One region of the Streptomyces sp. NPDC006476 genome, then DNA from elsewhere that is predicted to be linked to it. Evidence: riboswitches for the same ligand, from Rfam matches in the RefSeq annotation. Region 1 holds a riboswitch; each other region holds the start of a gene.
What was found. Region 1 has a riboswitch for S-adenosylmethionine ahead of ABZZ74_RS15460 (amino acid ABC transporter permease). Riboswitches for the same ligand answer to the same signal wherever they lie in the genome.
Positions count from the first base shown of each region.

Region 2: another riboswitch for S-adenosylmethionine. It lies ahead of ABZZ74_RS46240 (aminotransferase class V-fold PLP-dependent enzyme); the one in region 1 lies ahead of ABZZ74_RS15460 (amino acid ABC transporter permease).
Region 3: another riboswitch for S-adenosylmethionine. It lies ahead of thrC (threonine synthase); the one in region 1 lies ahead of ABZZ74_RS15460 (amino acid ABC transporter permease).
Region 4: another riboswitch for S-adenosylmethionine. It lies ahead of ABZZ74_RS09490 (putative leader peptide); the one in region 1 lies ahead of ABZZ74_RS15460 (amino acid ABC transporter permease).

Region 1 covers NZ_JBEXPK010000012.1:27,817-32,018, forward strand. The annotation lists gene ABZZ74_RS15445 (hypothetical protein) at 1-201, shown strand, start outside; gene ABZZ74_RS15450 (putative leader peptide) at 313-423, shown strand; gene ABZZ74_RS15455 (glutathione S-transferase C-terminal domain-containing protein) at 576-1,439, shown strand; SAM riboswitch class IV at 1,505-1,614, shown strand; gene ABZZ74_RS15460 (amino acid ABC transporter permease) at 1,937-2,917, shown strand; gene ABZZ74_RS15465 (amino acid ABC transporter ATP-binding protein) at 2,914-3,711, shown strand; gene ABZZ74_RS15470 (ABC transporter substrate-binding protein) at 3,779-4,202, shown strand, end outside.
Region 2 covers NZ_JBEXPK010000090.1:19,639-23,840, forward strand. The annotation lists gene ABZZ74_RS46225 (rhomboid family intramembrane serine protease) at 1-337, shown strand, start outside; gene ABZZ74_RS46230 (Lrp/AsnC ligand binding domain-containing protein) at 334-615, shown strand; gene ABZZ74_RS46235 (hypothetical protein) at 625-1,344, opposite strand; gene ABZZ74_RS46240 (aminotransferase class V-fold PLP-dependent enzyme) at 1,356-2,717, opposite strand; SAM riboswitch class IV at 2,864-2,980, opposite strand; gene trpD (anthranilate phosphoribosyltransferase) at 3,056-4,120, opposite strand.
Region 3 covers NZ_JBEXPK010000007.1:218,539-222,740, reverse strand. The annotation lists gene ABZZ74_RS10650 (trehalose-6-phosphate synthase) at 1-534, opposite strand, end outside; gene ABZZ74_RS10645 (glucosyl-3-phosphoglycerate synthase) at 619-1,563, opposite strand; SAM riboswitch class I at 1,690-1,844, shown strand; gene thrC (threonine synthase) at 1,863-3,149, shown strand; gene ABZZ74_RS10635 (MoaD/ThiS family protein) at 3,262-3,537, shown strand; gene ABZZ74_RS10630 (cold-shock protein) at 3,980-4,186, shown strand.
Region 4 covers NZ_JBEXPK010000006.1:230,792-234,993, reverse strand. The annotation lists gene ABZZ74_RS09505 (NtaA/DmoA family FMN-dependent monooxygenase) at 1-566, shown strand, start outside; gene ABZZ74_RS09500 (LLM class F420-dependent oxidoreductase) at 659-1,582, shown strand; gene ABZZ74_RS09495 (DUF1684 domain-containing protein) at 1,627-2,451, shown strand; SAM riboswitch class IV at 2,503-2,615, shown strand; gene ABZZ74_RS09490 (putative leader peptide) at 2,650-2,766, shown strand; gene ABZZ74_RS09485 (ABC transporter substrate-binding protein) at 2,993-4,202, shown strand, end outside.

The sequences.
Region 1 (4,202 bases):
GCCTCCTGGAGCGCCGACAAGCTCCCCACCGGGGCCGACTGCCGCAAGGCGGTGGCCGAACACCCGGTGCGCCAGACCGTGCTCGGCGCCCAGTACCTCACCTGTTACGTCGACCGCAACGGCAACCCCGGCTACATCCTGGTGACCGACGTCGGTACGGGGACCCCGTACACGACCGTCGACACCGCTCATCTCCGCTGACCTCACCGGGAAAGTCCACGGGGGCGTCCGCCATGCGGGACGCCCCTCTTGACGTGGTTCGCGGTCGGATCGACACTCACTGAGGGAATCCTAGTGAATAGGTAGGGAAGCATGAGGCGCCTTGAACCGGTCACCGTCCGCGTGGTCCGTTCGCCTCTTCTGACCTCCCGCCGCCACATCGATCTGCTGCGAGTCTGCAGCGCGATCAGGCCCCAGGGCTGAGCCGCGGCCCTTCCCGCGCCGGCACCGCCCCCTCGGGGGCGCCCCGTCCGGCGCGCACGGGTGAGCCCTGCTCCCAGGACCGCCGCCCCATTCCCGCCCGCCCGACGTCGCTTCCGCCGCGCGTACGTCCGCGCCCGCTCCCGGGGAGAATCATGACCATCGCACCGCTGGCCGCCCACGCCACCGACCGACCCGCGCCCGCCTTCCGGGGCCGCATCGGCCGGGACGCGCGCAGCGGCCACTACGCCGTTCCGGGCCGCTACCGCCTCCATCTGTCGACCGCCTGTCCCGACGGCCTGCGCATCGCCGTCACCCACAGCCTGCTCGGCCTGGACACCGTCTGTCCGGTGACCCACCTGCCCGCCGTACCCGACTGCCCCGAAGGCGGCCACTCGGCCCTGCGGCCGCTGTACGAGGCCAGCGCCCACCGCTACCGCGGACCGGCCGTCGGACCGGTGCTCAGCGACGACTGGTCCGGACGGATCGTCAGCACCCACGCACCGGACATCATGCGCGACCTCGCCCGCCGTTTCTCCACCGGCGGTACCTCCCTCCACCCGTGCGGCGCGGAGTCGGAGATCGAGGCCGTGGAGCGGATGTGCCGGGAGGGGATCGAGGAGGCGGCGCAGCGGGCCGGGTCGGCCGGCGAGGACGCGGTGGTATGTGACACCGCACTGACCACCCTGCTCGACACCCTGGGCGCCCTCGACCGCTGGCTCACCGGCCGCACCTACCTGATCCGTGACGAAGTCACCGCGGCCGACGTCGAGTTGTGGGCCGCGCTGGTCCAGCTCGACACCGTGCACCGCAACCACCTGGACGCTGCCGCCGTCCAGCGCATCGCCGACCATCCCGCTCTGTGGGCCTACGCCCGCCGGCTCACCGCCCACCCGGCGTTCGGCGGCCATCTCGACCTCGACGGCATCGAGCGCCGTCACCACGCCCGCTGCCGGGGACTGGAGGCCGCCGGAGCGGCCGTACGGATCCTGGACTGGACGGCCCACCGCACCCGTTAGCCGTTCCACCTGGTGGACGGGCGTTGACATACGTTCGGGCAATTGTTTTAACTAGCAATCAGAACGGTCATGAGCGTCAGCGACAAGCCCTGGCTAGCTGACCGGCAACCCTCGCACCGCGGTGGGGTGCCCCAGGTGACGACCGGACCGGATGACCTTTCGGTAAGCGCGAGGCCCACACGGGCCGGAACAGTGACGGTGACGCCATGTACGCAGCTCCCAGGACGGCCACGTGCCGCCCACAGGGCTGCGTACGGCCGTACCCGAACCCTCTCGTCGCCGATCGCGCCGTCGATCTGCTCCGCGTGAACAGCGCACTGTGTACCGCATCGGGCCGTGCCCGCTGTCGGGGCTGACCTCTTCCCGCAGCCCGCATCCCCTGACGAACACCGCGACGCGGTGTGCCGTCGTCCTTCCCGCCCCCGGTACCCCGCTGTCGCGTCCGCCGCCGCATGCCGCCGCGCCGTCCGGGGTGTCCGACCCAGCCGGAGCCCACCATGAGTGAACCCCCTGGCGCCACCGTCACGCTCGCGCCGACGTCCGCCGCCGACGAACCGTCAAAGCCCCTCACCGCCCAGCGAGTTCTGCCGCTGCGGCGCCCCGGACGCTGGATCGCCACCGCGGTCGTCCTCGTCCTGGTCGCCCAGTTCGTGCACGGCCTGGTGACCAACCCGTTCTACCAGTGGGACCGCTGGGGCTACTGGTTCCTGCGTCCCACCATCCTCGACGGCCTGGTGATCACTCTTGAAGTCACCGCCTACAGCGCGGTGTTGGGCCTCCTCGGCGGCATCCTGCTCGCCCTCGCCCGGCTGTCGAGGAGTCCGGTGCTGCGCGCGGTCAGCTGGACGTACATCTGGGCGCTGCGCTCCATCCCGCTCATCGTGGTGCTGCTCTTCCTCTACAACTTCAGCGCCCTGTACAAGACGTTGAGCGTCGGCATCCCCTTCGGTCCGGCCTTCTTCTCCTTCGACGAGACGAAGCTCGCCACCGACATGGCCATCGCCGTCATCGGCCTCAGCCTCAATGAGGCGGCCTACGCGGCCGAGGTCGTCCGCGGCGGCATCCTCTCCGTCGACCAGGGCCAGCACGAGGCGGCTGCGGCGCTCGGCCTGCCGAAGGGCTACCAGTTCCGGAAGATCGTCTTTCCGCAGGCGCTGCGCTCGATCATCCCCAACTACGTCAACCAGCTCATCGGCCTGATCAAGGGCACCTCGCTGGTCTTCTACGTCTCCCTGCTCGACCTGTTCGGCTCCGCGCAGACCATGGGCTCCACCTATCCCGGCGACATCGTGCCGCTGCTGCTGGTCGTCACCGTCTGGTACCTGATCCTGACCAGCGTCGTCTCCGTCGTCCAGTTCTACGTCGAGCGGCACTACGCCCGCGGTGCCACCCGCAGCCTGCCGCCGACACCGCTGCAGAAGCTCCGCACCGCTCTCACCGAGCTGCGGGCCCGTATCCGCCGGGAGGCCGCCGTATGACCACCGACACCATCGAGGCTCTGGCGAACGTCGAGGCCGCCACCGTCGAGGTGCACGACGTGCACAAGTGGTACGGCACCCACCGGGTGCTGGACGGCGTCGACCTGACCGTCCGCCCCGGCGAGGTCACCGTGATCCTCGGCCCCTCGGGCTCCGGCAAGTCCACCCTGCTGCGGGTCATCAACCACCTGGAGAAGCCCGAGATCGGCCACGTCAGCATCAACGGCGAACCGATCGGCGTGAAGCGGCAGGGCAACCGGCTCAAGGAGCTCAGCGAGCGGGCCATCCTCACCCAGCGCGGACGGATCGGCTTCGTCTTCCAGAACTTCAACCTCTTCCCGCACCTCACGGTCCTGGACAACGTGGCCGCGGCCCCGGTCGCCACCGGCCGGCTCGGCAGGACCGAGGCCCAGGAACTGGCCCGGGAACTCCTCAGCCGCGTCGGCCTCGCCGACAAGACCGGCGCCTACCCGCGCCAGCTGTCCGGCGGCCAGCAACAGCGCGTCGCCATCGCCCGCGCCCTCGCGCTGCGCCCCGGCGTCATCCTCTTCGACGAGCCCACCTCCGCCCTCGACCCCGAACTGGTCGGCGAGGTGCTCGCCGTCATCAAGGACCTGGCGACCAGCGGCACCACCCTCGTCATCGTCACCCACGAGATCGGCTTCGCCCGCGAGATCGCCGACCGGGTCGTCTTCATCGACGGCGGCCGGATCGTCGAGCAGGGCCCGCCCTCCGAGGTCCTCGACAACCCTCGGCACGAGCGGACCAGGGACTTCCTCAGCAAGGTCCTCTGACCCGCCACACCCTTCAGCCCTCCCCCCAGCCACCACTCTCATCACCTTCCAGCGACAAGGAACGGCCATGTCCATCCACTTCACCCGACGCAGCCTGATACGCGGCATCACCGCGGCGACCGCCGTCGCCTCCCTGGCCACCGGGCTCGCCGCCTGCGGTGGCAACAGCGACGCGGCCACCTCCACCGACGCCGCCGCCAAGACCGGCGAGGTCGTCATCGGCCAGGTCTCCAACGGCGCCGCCCAGCAGACCTCCATCAAGGTCTCCGAGGTCAAGTCCATCAGCGCCGAACTGCCCGCGGCCGTCAAGAAGAGCGGCAAGCTGGAGATCGGCATCGGCGCCCTGCCGGCCGGCTTCCCGCCGCTGGCCTACGTGGGCAGCGACCAGAAGACCCTCACTGGCTCCGAGCCCGACCTCGGCCGTCTGGTCGCAGCGGTCTTCGGACTCAAGCCCGAGGTGAAGAACTCCACCTGGGAGAACCTCTTCGTCG
Region 2 (4,202 bases), on a different contig from region 1:
CAACGCCGCCTCCGAGCAGTCCCTGGTCGGTGCGTCCGGGGCGATCTCGGCGGTCCTGGGGGCGTTTCTGTACCTTTTCCCCGGGGCCCGGGTGACAAGCCTGCTGCCCTTCCTGTTCTTCCTCCCCCTCCGCTTCCCCGCCTGGGTCGTCCTGCCCTTCTGGGCGTCCCTGCAGTGGCTGGCGGCGGGCCGGGCGCCCCAGGGGCCCGGGGTGGCGTATCTGGCCCACCTGGTGGGCTTCGGCCTGGGCTTCCTCTACGCGTGGGCCCGTTTCCGCCGTACGACTAGAGTGAGGGCCGCCCCTGCTCCGGCCCCCGAGGGAGAGAACCAGCCGTGATCACCGCGATCGTCCTCATCAAGACCAGCGTGGACCGGATCCCCGAGATCGCCGAGCGGATCGCCGCGCTGGACTCCGTCAGTGAGGTCTTCTCCGTCACGGGCACCTACGACCTGATCGCCATGGTCCGGGTCAAGCAGCACGAGGACCTGGCGGAGGTCATCCCGGGCTCCATCAGCAAGATCCCGGGCGTCGAGGCCACGGACACCCATGTCGCGTTCCGGACCTACTCGCAGCACGACCTGGAGGCCGCGTTCGCGATCGGCCTGGACTCCTGACACCCCGCCCTACTCCGCGGGCCGGTGCAGCCGGCCCCAGAGGGTGACCAGCGCGCCCCAGTTCACCACCTGCCAGGCCGGGATGTCTGCGGAGTGCGGGACGCCGTCCTCGTCGGCGCCGCGCACCGTGAGGTTCGCGTCCCGCCGCGTCGCCCACCAGGACCGGGGTACGGACGGGTCCGGCAGGTCGACGGCAAGTGTGGGCTCCTCCAGGCCGGACCAGGTCAGGAGCGTCCGCCCGCGCGGCAGCCACAGCCCCCGCGCGTCCGCCGTGAGCGGGCCGAAGGAGACCTGCCGGCCCTCCTCGATCCGGGCGAGCAGACCGGGCGTCTGCGCCCGGCCCACCCGTCGCCGCACGTGGTGGACGGCGGCGCGGATCGACGCGTTCTCGGCGCGTTGCTCGTCCGGCTCGTGAAGCTGCCACTCGTCGAGGACGAAGGAGTGTTCCGCGCCGTCGGCGAACCGCGCCAGGTGCCGGTGGCCGAAGGTGTACCAGGGCGGGCCGTGCTCGGGGTCCCGTCTCAGGGTCAGGTCGATCGTGGAGCGCCAGTGGGTCACCTGCTCCCAGCGCCGGGCCCGCGCCCCCGGCACCGACACCAGCCCCTCCTCGTACAGGTACACCGGTGCCGTACGGAGCAGCCGCGGCCGACGGCGCGCGACGGCCACCGCGAGGAGCTCCCCGAGTTCCCCGGCCGACGCCGACTCACCTACCGCGGCCGGAATCCCCACACAACGGATGATTACACGGCCGGCACGCAGCGGCCGTCCTCGGTGCGGTATGTCCACTTCGCCCCGTCGCTCACCAGTTCCCGGACGGCGTTCACGAAGCGTTCCACGTGCTCGTCGGGGGTGCCGGCGCCGAAGCTGACCCGGATCGCGTTGAGGGACTTCTCGCCGGGGGCGGCCTCGGGGGCGCCGCACTCGCCCTGGGTCTGGGGGTCGGAGCCGAGGAGGGTGCGCACCAGCGGGTGGGCGCAGAAGAGGCCGTCGCGGACGCCGATGCCGTACTCGGCGGAGAGGGCGGCGGCGAAGTGGGAGCTGTTCCAGCCCTCGACGACGAAGGAGATAACGCCGACCCGGGGCGCGTCGTCGCCGAAGAGGGACAGCACCTTCACCTGCGGGACCTCCGCCAGGCCCGCCCGCACCTTCTCGATCAGGTGCCGCTCACGGGCGACCAGGGTGTCGAAACCGGCCTCTGTCAGCGCCTTGCAGGCCGAGGCGATGGAGTAGGCGCCGATCACGTTCGGGGAGCCCGCCTCGTGCCGGGCGGCGCTGTCGTGCCACTCCACGTCCACTCCCCCGTCCTCGCGGCGGGTGACCTTGCGGCTGGCGCCGCCGCCCGCGAGGTAGGGGTCGGCCGCGCGCAGCCAGTCGGCGCGGCCGGCCAGGACGCCGGAGCCGAAGGGGGCGTACAGCTTGTGACCGGAGAAGGCGACCCAGTCGACGTCCAGGTCACGGACGGAGACGGGGTGGTGCGGGGCCAGCTGGGCGGCGTCCAGCACGATGCGGGCGCCGTGCGCGCGGGCGGCGGCGGCCAGCTCACGGACCGGCCACAGTTCGCCGGTGACGTTCGATGCGCCGGTGACGCAGACCAGGGCCGGGCCCTGAGGGTCACGGTCGGCGAGAGCCTGCTCCAGGGTCGCCACGGCCTGCGCCGGGGTGCGCGGGGCGTTGAGGTAGGTGACCCGGGCGTCCTGCCAGGGCAGCAGGCTGGCGTGGTGCTCGGTCTCGAAGACGAAGACCTGGCAGTCGGCGGGGAGGGCGCGGGCCAGGAGGTTGAGGGAGTCCGTGGTCGAGCGGGTGAAGACCAGCTGGTCGTCGGCGCGGCAGTCGAGGAACTCGGCGACGGTCCTGCGGGCGTTCTCGAACAGGTCGGTGGAGAGTTGCGAGAGGTAGCCCGCACCGCGGTGGACGCTGCCGTAGTACGGGGCGTACGCCGCCACGTCGTCCCAGACGCGCTGCAGGGCGGGGGCGCTGGCCGCGTAGTCGAGGGCCGCATAGGTGACTTCGCCGCCCGTCACGAGCGGGACGGTGACATCCCGGCCCAGAACGGGCAGCGGGGCACAAATGGTCTGGACGGAGGCAGCGGTGGAGACAGACATGGGGGAACTCCCGTGAAAGGCAGAGAAGAAGGTGAGAAGTGGGTGCGCGGAGGCGGGGCTCGGCGGCCCTATCGCATTCGCTTGCTCACGGGAGACTCCCTCGATGACCAGGATCCCTGGGCTGTGCTCATCTCAAGAGCGTGAGGGATCCGCGCTTGCCGTAGACCTCGCTGCCTACGGCCTGGTCTTCACCCGGGGCACCCCGCCACGGACGGAGGGTTGCCGGACAGTCGGCCGGGGCCTCATGACTGTCACTCATGACCTGGAAGAGAACGTACGTGAGGTGATCGCGGTCCCGCAACCCGTGTCCGGATGACGGGACCGCGACCTTGAGTCGGCTACTTGTTGCTGGCCGCCACCCAGCGCTCCAGCGCCCGCTTGGCCGCCCCGGAGTCGATCGACTCCGCCGCCCGGTCCATGCCGGCCCGCAGCTGCTCGGCCAGGGTGCCGGGACCGGGATCGAGGGCCACGAGGGCCGCCGCCGAGTTCAGCAGGACGGCGTCCCGCACCGGGCCCCTCTCGCCGTCCAGGAGACGCAGGGCGACCTCCGCGTTGTACGAGGGGTCGCCGCCGCGCAGAGCCTCCACCGGGACGAGGTCGATGCCGACGTCACGGGGGTCGAAGGTCTCCTCGGTGACCTTGCCGTCCCGGACGATCCAGACGTGGGACGTGGCCGTGGTGGTCAGCTCGTCGAGGCCGTCGTCGCCGCGGAAGACGAGCGAGGAGTTGCCGCGCTCGGCCAGCACGCCCGCGATCATGGGTGCCAGACGTGGGTCTGCGACACCGACCGCCTGGGCCTTGACCTTGGCCGGATTGGTCAGCGGACCGAGGGCGTTGAAGACCGTCCGGATGCCCAACTGGCCGCGGGCGGCGGCCACATGCCGCAGCGCCGGGTGGAACTTCACGGCGAAGCAGAAGGTGATGCCGGCCTCCTCCGCGACCTCGGCCACCCTCTGCGGGGTGAGGTCGAGGTTGACGCCCAGCTTCTCCAGCACGTCCGACGCGCCCGACGCGGACGAGGCCGCCCGGTTGCCGTGCTTGACGACCTTGGCGCCGGTACCGGCCACCACGATCGCGGACATCGTGGAGATGTTCACCGTCTTCGCGCCGTCGCCACCCGTGCCGACGATGTCGACCGTGCGTCCCGACACCTCGATCACGTTCGCGTGCTCGTACATCGCCCGGACCACGCCGGTGATCTCCTCGACGGTCTCGCCCTTGGCGCGCAACGCCACGACGAACCCGGCGATCTGTGCGTCCGTCGCCTCGCCGCGCATGATCTGGTCCATGGCCCAGGCCGTCGCGTCGGCGCTCTGGTCACGGCCGTAGAGCAGGGCGTTCAGTACCTCGGGCCAGGAACGGCCCGCCGCGGTGTCGCCTCCAGCGGGGGTCACAGCGCTCATGAGGCCGCTCCTGGGTGTCGTAGAAGTGACGCAGTGTGGGCCCACCCTATCCAGGTCGGCGCACGAAGAAGGGCCCCCGTCC
Region 3 (4,202 bases), on a different contig from region 1:
CGGCGCCCACGGCGTATGCGAGAAGTGACCGATCCTGAGGTCCGGGCGCAGCTCGCGCAGCATTCCCGGCACCAGCGTCAGGTGGTAGTCCTGCACCAGCACCGCGGCGCCCTCCGCCGCCTCCTCGGCCAGCGCCTCGGCGAACGCCCGGTTGTACGTCTCGTACGACGCCCACTGCCGTCGGAACTCCGCGTCGAAGACCGGCTCCAGCGGGGTCTGGTACAGCATGTGGTGGACGAACCAGAGCACCGAGTTGGCGATGCCGTTGTACGCGTCGGCGTGCACGTCGGCCGGGATGGCGAGCATGCGCACGCCCTCCTCGCCGACGCCCTGCCGTACCGCCTCCCGGTCGCCGTCGGACAGCGCGGAGCACACCCACAGGGCGCCCGCGTCGGGCCCGATCGCCGACAGACCGGAGACCAGCCCGCCGCCGCCCCGTTTGGCGGCCAGCGAGCCGTCCTCCTGTACCTCGTACGAGACCGGGCCGCGGTTGGACGCGACCAGCACCTGATGAGCGCCGTGCGTGGAAGCCATACGCCTCAACCTAGCCCGGCCCGGAAACACTCAAACGTATGGCCGGTTCACGGCCTCGCCCCGTATACGGCCCGCTCCGAGGGGTTACGCGACCTTGCGCTCCGCGTACTCCGCGATCTCCGCCATGGGCGGCCGCTCCTCGGTGTCCACCGAATAGGTGCGCGGCTCGAAGCCGTCCTCGCCCCGCTCGAACTGGGTGAGGGAGGGACGGATGAGGTGGCCTCGGGCGAGCCGGAGCTGGGCCGTGCGGTAGATGGCGGCGGCCATGCGGCCCAGGGCCTGTCCGTCCTGGTGCCGGTGCTTGCGGACGCCGACGTCGACCTGGGCGAGGGCGTCGAGGCCGACCAGGTGCAGGGCGTCGACCAGCATGCCGAGTTCCACGCCGTAGCCGACGGGGAAGGGCAGCTGTTCCAGCAGGCTGCGGCGGGCCGCGTACTCGCCGCCGAGCGGCTGGACGAAACCGGCCAGTTGTGGCCAGTGCATGTTGAGCAGCGGGCGGGCCATGAGTTCGGTGACCCGGCCGCCCTGGCCGCTCGCGCCGGCGAGCGGGCGGTCGTACATGCCCTTGACCAGGTCGATCCCCGGGTCGGTGAGCAGCGGGCCGACGATGCCGGAGACGAAGTCGGAGGAGAACTCCTTCAGGTCTGCGTCGATGAAGCAGACGATGTCCCCGGTGGTGGCCAGCAGCGAGCGCCACAGCACCTCGCCCTTGCCGGGTACGGCCGGGAGGCGGGGCAGGATGTCGTCGCGGTGGACGACCCGCGCGCCGGCCGACGCGGCGACCGCCGACGTGCGGTCGGTGGAGCCGGAGTCGACGACCACGATCTCGTCGACCAGCGGGACCTGCTGCATCAGGTCGTGACGGATGATCGCGACGATGTCGCCTACCGTCTCCTCCTCGTTCAGCGCGGGCAGCACGACGGACACCGTCCGGCCCGTTCGTTGCTTGGCGGCCAGGATCTGGTGGAGCGGTCGGTCGGTGACGGACCAGGAGCGGGTGCTCAGCCAGCGCTCGACTTCTTCCAGCACGTAGGCGGCTCCTCACTTGTCTCGCGGTTCGGACGACTCTCTCAACTGTCCTGGCCTTCGGTTACAGTCTTGAACAACGTCGATGACCATCGCATGTCCGAGGTCATTGAACGTACAACCGAATACCGCTCATCCAGAGGGGCAGAGGGACACGGCCCGATGAAGCCCCGGCAACCCTCCAGCCGGTCTCGTAGATCGACGTTGATCATTCCGCGAGGCTCCCGGCTAGGGAAGGTGCCAAATCCGTCTCACGGCGAGATGCGTCGTGAGGAAGATGAGGAGAAAGGGCCTCGCCTCACATGGCTGCGCAGACTGTTGCAAGCACCACCGACTCCCAGGCCGTCGACCTCGGTCCCGCCGCGGCGCTGAGCTGCCGCGAATGCGGCCACCGGGTACCGCTCGGCCCGGTCTTCGCCTGCGAGGAGTGTTTCGGCCCGCTCGAGATCGCGTACGACTTCTCGGTCTACGACACCGAGGAACTCCGCAAGCGGATCGAGGCGGGACCTTCGAACATCTGGCGTTACGCGCCGCTGCTGCCCGTTCCGGCGGACGTGGCGACCAAGCCGAACATCAACCCCGGCTGGACCAAGCTCGTCAAGGCCGACAACCTCGCGCGCGAGCTGGGCGTGACCGGTGGCCTGTACGTCAAGGACGACTCCGGCAACCCGACGCACTCCTTCAAGGACCGTGTCGTCGCCCAGGCCCTGGAGGCCGCGCGCGCCTTCGGCTTCACCACCCTCTCCTGCTCCTCCACCGGCAACCTCGCGGGCGCGGTCGGCGCCGCCGCCGCCCGGGCCGGCTTCCGTTCCTGCGTGTTCATCCCGCACGACCTGGAGCAGGGCAAGGTCGTCATGGCCGCGGTCTACGGCGGTGAACTCGTCGGCATCGAGGGCAACTACGACGACGTGAACCGCTTCTGCTCCGAGCTGATCGGCGACCCGGCCGGCGAGGGCTGGGGCTTCGTCAACGTCAACCTGCGGCCGTACTACGCGGAGGGCTCCAAGACCCTGGCGTACGAGATCTGCGAGCAGCTCGGCTGGAAGCTGCCCGACCAGCTGGTGGTGCCGATCGCCTCCGGCTCCCAGCTGACGAAGATCGACAAGGGGCTGCAGGAGCTGATCAAGCTCGGGCTCGTCGAGGACAAGCCGTACAAGATCTTCGGCGCGCAGGCCGAGGGGTGCAGCCCGGTCTCCGTCGCGTACAAGGCGGGGCACGACGTGGTCCGGCCGCAGAAGCCGAACACCATCGCCAAGTCGCTGGCCATCGGCAACCCGGCGGACGGCCCGTACGTCCTGGACATCGCACGGCGTACCGGCGGTGCGGTGGAGGACGTGAACGACGAGCAGATCGTCGATGCGATTCGGCTGCTCGCGCGGACCGAGGGCATCTTCGCGGAGACCGCCGGTGGGGTGACCGTCGGAGTGACGAAGAAGCTGATCGAGGCGGGTGTGCTGGATCCGGCGCTGACGACGGTCGTGCTGAACACGGGGGATGGGCTGAAGACGCTGGATGCGGTGGCCGGGACCGGGTTGACTGCGACCATTCGTCCCAGCCTGGAGTCGTTCCGCGAGGCTGGTCTCGTATAACCCGTCGTCGTCTGCGGGCCGGTCGGGGCTGGTCGCGCCCACGCGGCGGTAGCCGCACATTGGACACAGCCCCGCGGCCCTTGAAAGCCATCACCCGACCGGAGGTCTCATCGTGAGCGTCAACGTCCGCATCCCCACCATCCTGCGCACCTACACCGGCGGCCAGGCCGAAGTGAGCGCCGAAGGCGCGACCCTGGCCGAGGTCATCGCCGATCTGGAGAAGAACCACACCGGGATCGCCGCCCGGGTCCTCGACGACCAGGGCAAGCTGCGGCGGTTCGTCAACGTGTACGTCAACGACGACGACGTGCGGTTCGAGCAGGGGCTGGAGACGGCCACCCCGGACGGTGCGGGCGTCTCGATCATTCCCGCGGTCGCCGGCGGCTGACCGGATGACCGATCATTACCGTCGGTAACAGCGATTACCGAGTGTTCATCGAATTGCCTCCTCCGCGAGAGAAACGGAGGGGGCAATTCTGCATGGTTGAGCACGGTACAGTTGGGGAACCTGCTGCCTCCCGCATGCCGAACGCATATGAGTGCCGTCTCCGGATGCGATGAGAAGTAGCCAAAGTGTGCGCGTCTTTTGCGCCTTATGCGCCCTTTATGGGGCCCGACTTGCCCTGAATTCGGGTGAATTCTCACTACATTCCGGACCCCTGACGTCCAGAATTCTCGTCCGATTGACCTGTTGCAGACGGCAGTTGGACAGATACATTCAGCCGCGGTCGACGCGTTCCGGCGCACGCCCCCAAACCGTGGGGGGTGAGGTCTGACCCGGACCCGCGAAGTGCGGGTCTGTGCAAGGGCCAGTAATAGGGGAGTTAGGCATGGCTCAGGGCACCGTCAAGTGGTTCAACGCGGAGAAGGGGTACGGCTTCATCGCGGTCGACGGTGGTGCGGATGTTTTCGTCCACTACAGCGCCATCCAGATGGACGGGTACCGCACCCTGGAAGAGGGCCAGCGGGTCGATTTCGAGATCTCGCAGGGTCAGAAGGGGCCGCAGGCGGACATGGTCCGACTCGCGACCAGCTGAAGCACGCGCCGGGTAG
Region 4 (4,202 bases), on a different contig from region 1:
TGCCCGGCACCGAGATCATCATCGGCGCGACGGAAAAGGAGGCCCAGGAGAAGAAGCAGTGGATCCGGCTGCAACAGGTCACCCCGGCCACCGCGTTGGGGATCGCCGGGCTGCTGTGGGGCATCGACCTCTCCGACCGTGACGCCGACGGGCCGCTGCCGAAGGAGGACCCGGTCGTCACCGAGAACGACGGCTCCTTCGGCGCCCGCCGGATCGCCGACCCGCGTGCGGTCGTCGCGGAGTGGCGGGCGAAGGCCGAGGCGCACGGCTGGTCGCTGCGTGAGACCGTCATCGCGCTGGGCCCACAGCGCGGGCACGTCGGTACGCCGTCCGGCCTCGCCGACAAGTTCGCCCACTTCGTACGGCACGGCGCGGTCGACGGCTTCAACGTCACGCCGTACCTGATTCCCGACGGCCTCGACGACATCGTCGACCTGCTCGTCCCGGAACTGCAGGAACGCGGGGTCTACCGCACCGAGTACAGCGGGACCACGCTGCGCGAGAACCTCGGCCTGCGTGAACCGCTCACCCACCGGTCCGCCCCGGACCGGCGGCAGGCGGGCTGAGCCCCCACGCCGGGTCTCGTACACATGACTGACAAGAAGCTGTCACACATGAACCGGAATGCGATTCCGGCCGACACCCGTTCTGAACCGACATGACGGTTGGAGTAGTACTCACCGCGTCCGACGCGCCGAACCAGGTCGACGCCGCCGTACGACTGGCCCATGAGGCAGCGGAGTCCGGTGTCACATCGGCCTGGTTCGGGCAGACCTTCGGCGCGGACTCGCCCCAACTTGCGGCGATCGTCGGGCGCGAGGTGCCCGCACTGCAGGTCGGCACCTCCGCGATCCCCGTCTTCGGCCGCCACCCGCTGCTCGTCTCCAGCCAGGCCCAGACCGCCCAGGTCGCGACCCACGGCCGCTACCACCTCGGTCTGGCCCTGGGCACGAAACTGCTGACGGAGACCGCCTTCGGCCTGCCCTTCGAGCGGCCCATCGCCCGGCTGCGCGAATTCCTCACCGCACTGCGGCAGTTGACCGAGACCGGCACGGCCGACTTCCACGGTGAACTGCTGACCGCCACCACCCCGCTCCCGGCGCGGGTACCGGGTGCCGAGAGAGGTGTCCCCCTGCTGGTCGCCGCGATGGGTCCGCAGGCGCTGCGGGTCAGCGGTGAACTGGCGGACGGGATCCTGCCGTACCTGGCGGGACCGCGCGCCCTGGCGGACCACATCGTGCCCGCCCTGACCACCGCCGCGGAGGCCGCCGGCCGCCCCGCGCCCAGGATCGTCGCCCTGGTGCCGGGCGTGGTCACCGACGACGTGGAGCCAGTACGGGCCAAGGCGACCGAGAACCTCGCCTTCTACGAAGACATCCCGTCCTACGCGCGGGTCATCGAACTCTCCGGCGCCCGACGAGCCGCCGACCTCGCCGTGATCGGCGACGAGCGTGCCGTCGAGGCCGAGGTGCGCCGTTACCGCGACGCGGGCGCCACCGAGGTCGTGTTCTCGGGCACCGAGATCGCCGGAGAGGCCGACCGCCGACGCACCTGGCGACTCCTCGGCGAACTCGCCCGCTGAACCAACCCGAAGACCCGACAGCCCCCTGCACGAAGGAGATTCCTTTGACCACCGAGGCCACCACGACCGACCTCCACACCTTCACCGAGACCTGGCTGGAGTGGTACCGGGCCCAGGAGGCCCGACTCTCCGCCCCGCACGGGTTTCTGGCGATCACCGGCCAACACTGGCTCGACGACCGCCCCCAGCGTTTCCCGGACGCCCCCGGCGCCTGGCACACCGGCCCCGACGGGGTCGTCGTCACCCTCGACGACGGCGAGGAACTGGTCGTCGACGGAACCACGGTGCGCGGTGAACACCGCTTCGGCGTGCTGCCCGAGCGCGGCGGCGTCAACGCGGTGTGGGGAGACGCCGTCATCGAGGTCGCCAAGCGCGGCGGCCACGACATCGTGCGCCCCCGACACCCGGACGCGCCCCGGCGTACGGCCTTCACCGGAACGCCGGCCTACGCACCCGACCCGCGTTGGGCCGTGACCGGCCGCTACGTCCCCTTCAACACACCCCGGCCGACCACCGTGGGAGCGGCCGTCGAGGGCCTGGAGCACGTCTACGACGCTCCGGGCAGGATCGACTTCGAGCTGGACGGACGCCAGCTGTCCCTCACCGCGTTCCCCGGCGCCGGCGAGGGCCGGCTGCTGGTGCTGTTCACCGACGCCACCTCCGGGGTCACCACGTACGCCGCCAACCGGGCCCTGTGGCTGGAGCCGCCCGCCGCCGACGGCCGGGTCGTCCTGGACTTCAACCGCGCCACGAACCTGCCGTGCGCCTACACGGACCTGGCCACGTGCCCGCTGCCCCCGGCCGAGAACCGGCTGCCGGTGGCGATCGAGGCCGGTCAGAAGATCCCCCGCGAGCGCGGCGGTTCGTGAGCCGGGCCCGGCCATTGACCAACGGCAAGATCTCTCCGTACGATCACGAGTGGCATTGAGTGTCAGCGTCAAGCCCTGGCTCGCTGACCGGCAACCCTCCCACGCGGTGGGGTGCTCCAGGTGAAAGCCCGGCGGGATCACCGATGATCCCGCAAGCGCGTGGCCCCGTGACCGGGGCCGGACAGGTGGAGGACCGACATGCGGCACGGTGGTGACCTCAGCGCCCGTTTCGCCGGCGCCACTGTGTTCTCCCGGCTCTCGCGTCGGCGCCACATCGATCTCAAGCGCTCGACCAGCTGTCTCTGTCAGGCCTGACGCGCCTTTTCCGCGCTGGTCGCCGTCCGGCACCAGTCGCCGCCGCATCCGTCTGCGCCTGATCCCCGTACTTCGTTTCCGCTGATCCCCGTTCTTCCTTTCCGCTGATCCCTGTCTGCCCAGCGCTCCCCGACATCGGCATCACGCCGATCGGGTCCGCACGCCCCCGCACGGCCGAGTCCCGTACCACCGCCGTGCCTGGTGACACGAGTAGGAGAAGCCCTCCGTGATCGCACTTCCCCATGTCAGAACCTCTCGGTGGGCGGCACTGACCGCCCTTGTGACCACCGGCGCCCTGCTGACCGCCTGCGGATCGGGCGGCGGCGACGGCGGCAGCGGCACCGGACAGCCCAGGTCCGGCGGCACCCTGACCTTCGCGGTGGGATCGGACTCCGGCTGCGTGGATCCGCAGCAGGTCGCCAGCAACGAGACCATCTACTCGGTACGCCAGATCGTGGACTCCCTGACGGACCAGGACCCGAAGACCGGCAAGATCGTGCCGTGGCTGGCGAAGAGCTGGGACGTCAGTCCCGACACCACGACCTTCACCTTCCATCTGCGTTCCGGAGTGACCTTCAGCGACGGCTCGAAGCTGACCGCGCAGGTGGTCAAGGACAACTTCGACGCGGTGCCGAAGCTCGGCGCCCTGGGCACGCTCGCCGAGGGCTACCTGAGCGGCGTCAAGAGCACCACCGTGGTCGACCCGCTCACCGTGAAGGTGACCTTCAGCCAGCCCAACGCCCAGTTCCTGCAGGCCACTTCAACGCACTCGCTCGGCATCGAGTCCTCGGCCAGCGTGAAGAAGACCCCGCAGCAGAAGTGCAGCGAGGGGGTGACCGGCTCCGGACCGTTCGTGCTGAAGCAGTACGTGCAGAACCAGTCCCTCACACTCGCCAGGCGCACCGGATACGCCTGGGGATCATCACTGTGGTCCAAGAAGGGCGAGGCATATCTCGACAAGCTGGTGTTCAAGGTCGTGCCGGAGGCGGGTGTGCGGGCCGGCAGCCTGCAGTCCGGTCAGGTGGACGCCGTCTCCAGCGTCGGCAAGGCCAACGAGGCGGCCCTCAAGGGCGGTCAGGTCACCCTCCAGCGACGGGCCAACCCCGGGGTGGTGTTCGGTCTCGGCCTGAACAACTCCCGGCCACTGCTCAAGGACGCCAAGGTACGCCAGGCGATCCTCCACGCCATCGACCGGCAGCAGATCGCCGACACCGTGTTCCCGACCGGCACCCGGCCGGCCACCAGCATCCTCGCGCACACCACACCCGACTACACCGACCTCGCCTCCGGCCTGACCTTCGACGTCACCAAGGCCAAGTCCCTGCTGGACGCGGCCGGCTGGAAGACCGGAAGCGACGGCATCCGCGCCAAGGGCGGCCAGAAGCTGAGTCTGACGATCAAGTGGTTCCCCAACGCGGCCACCAACCAGCCCGCGC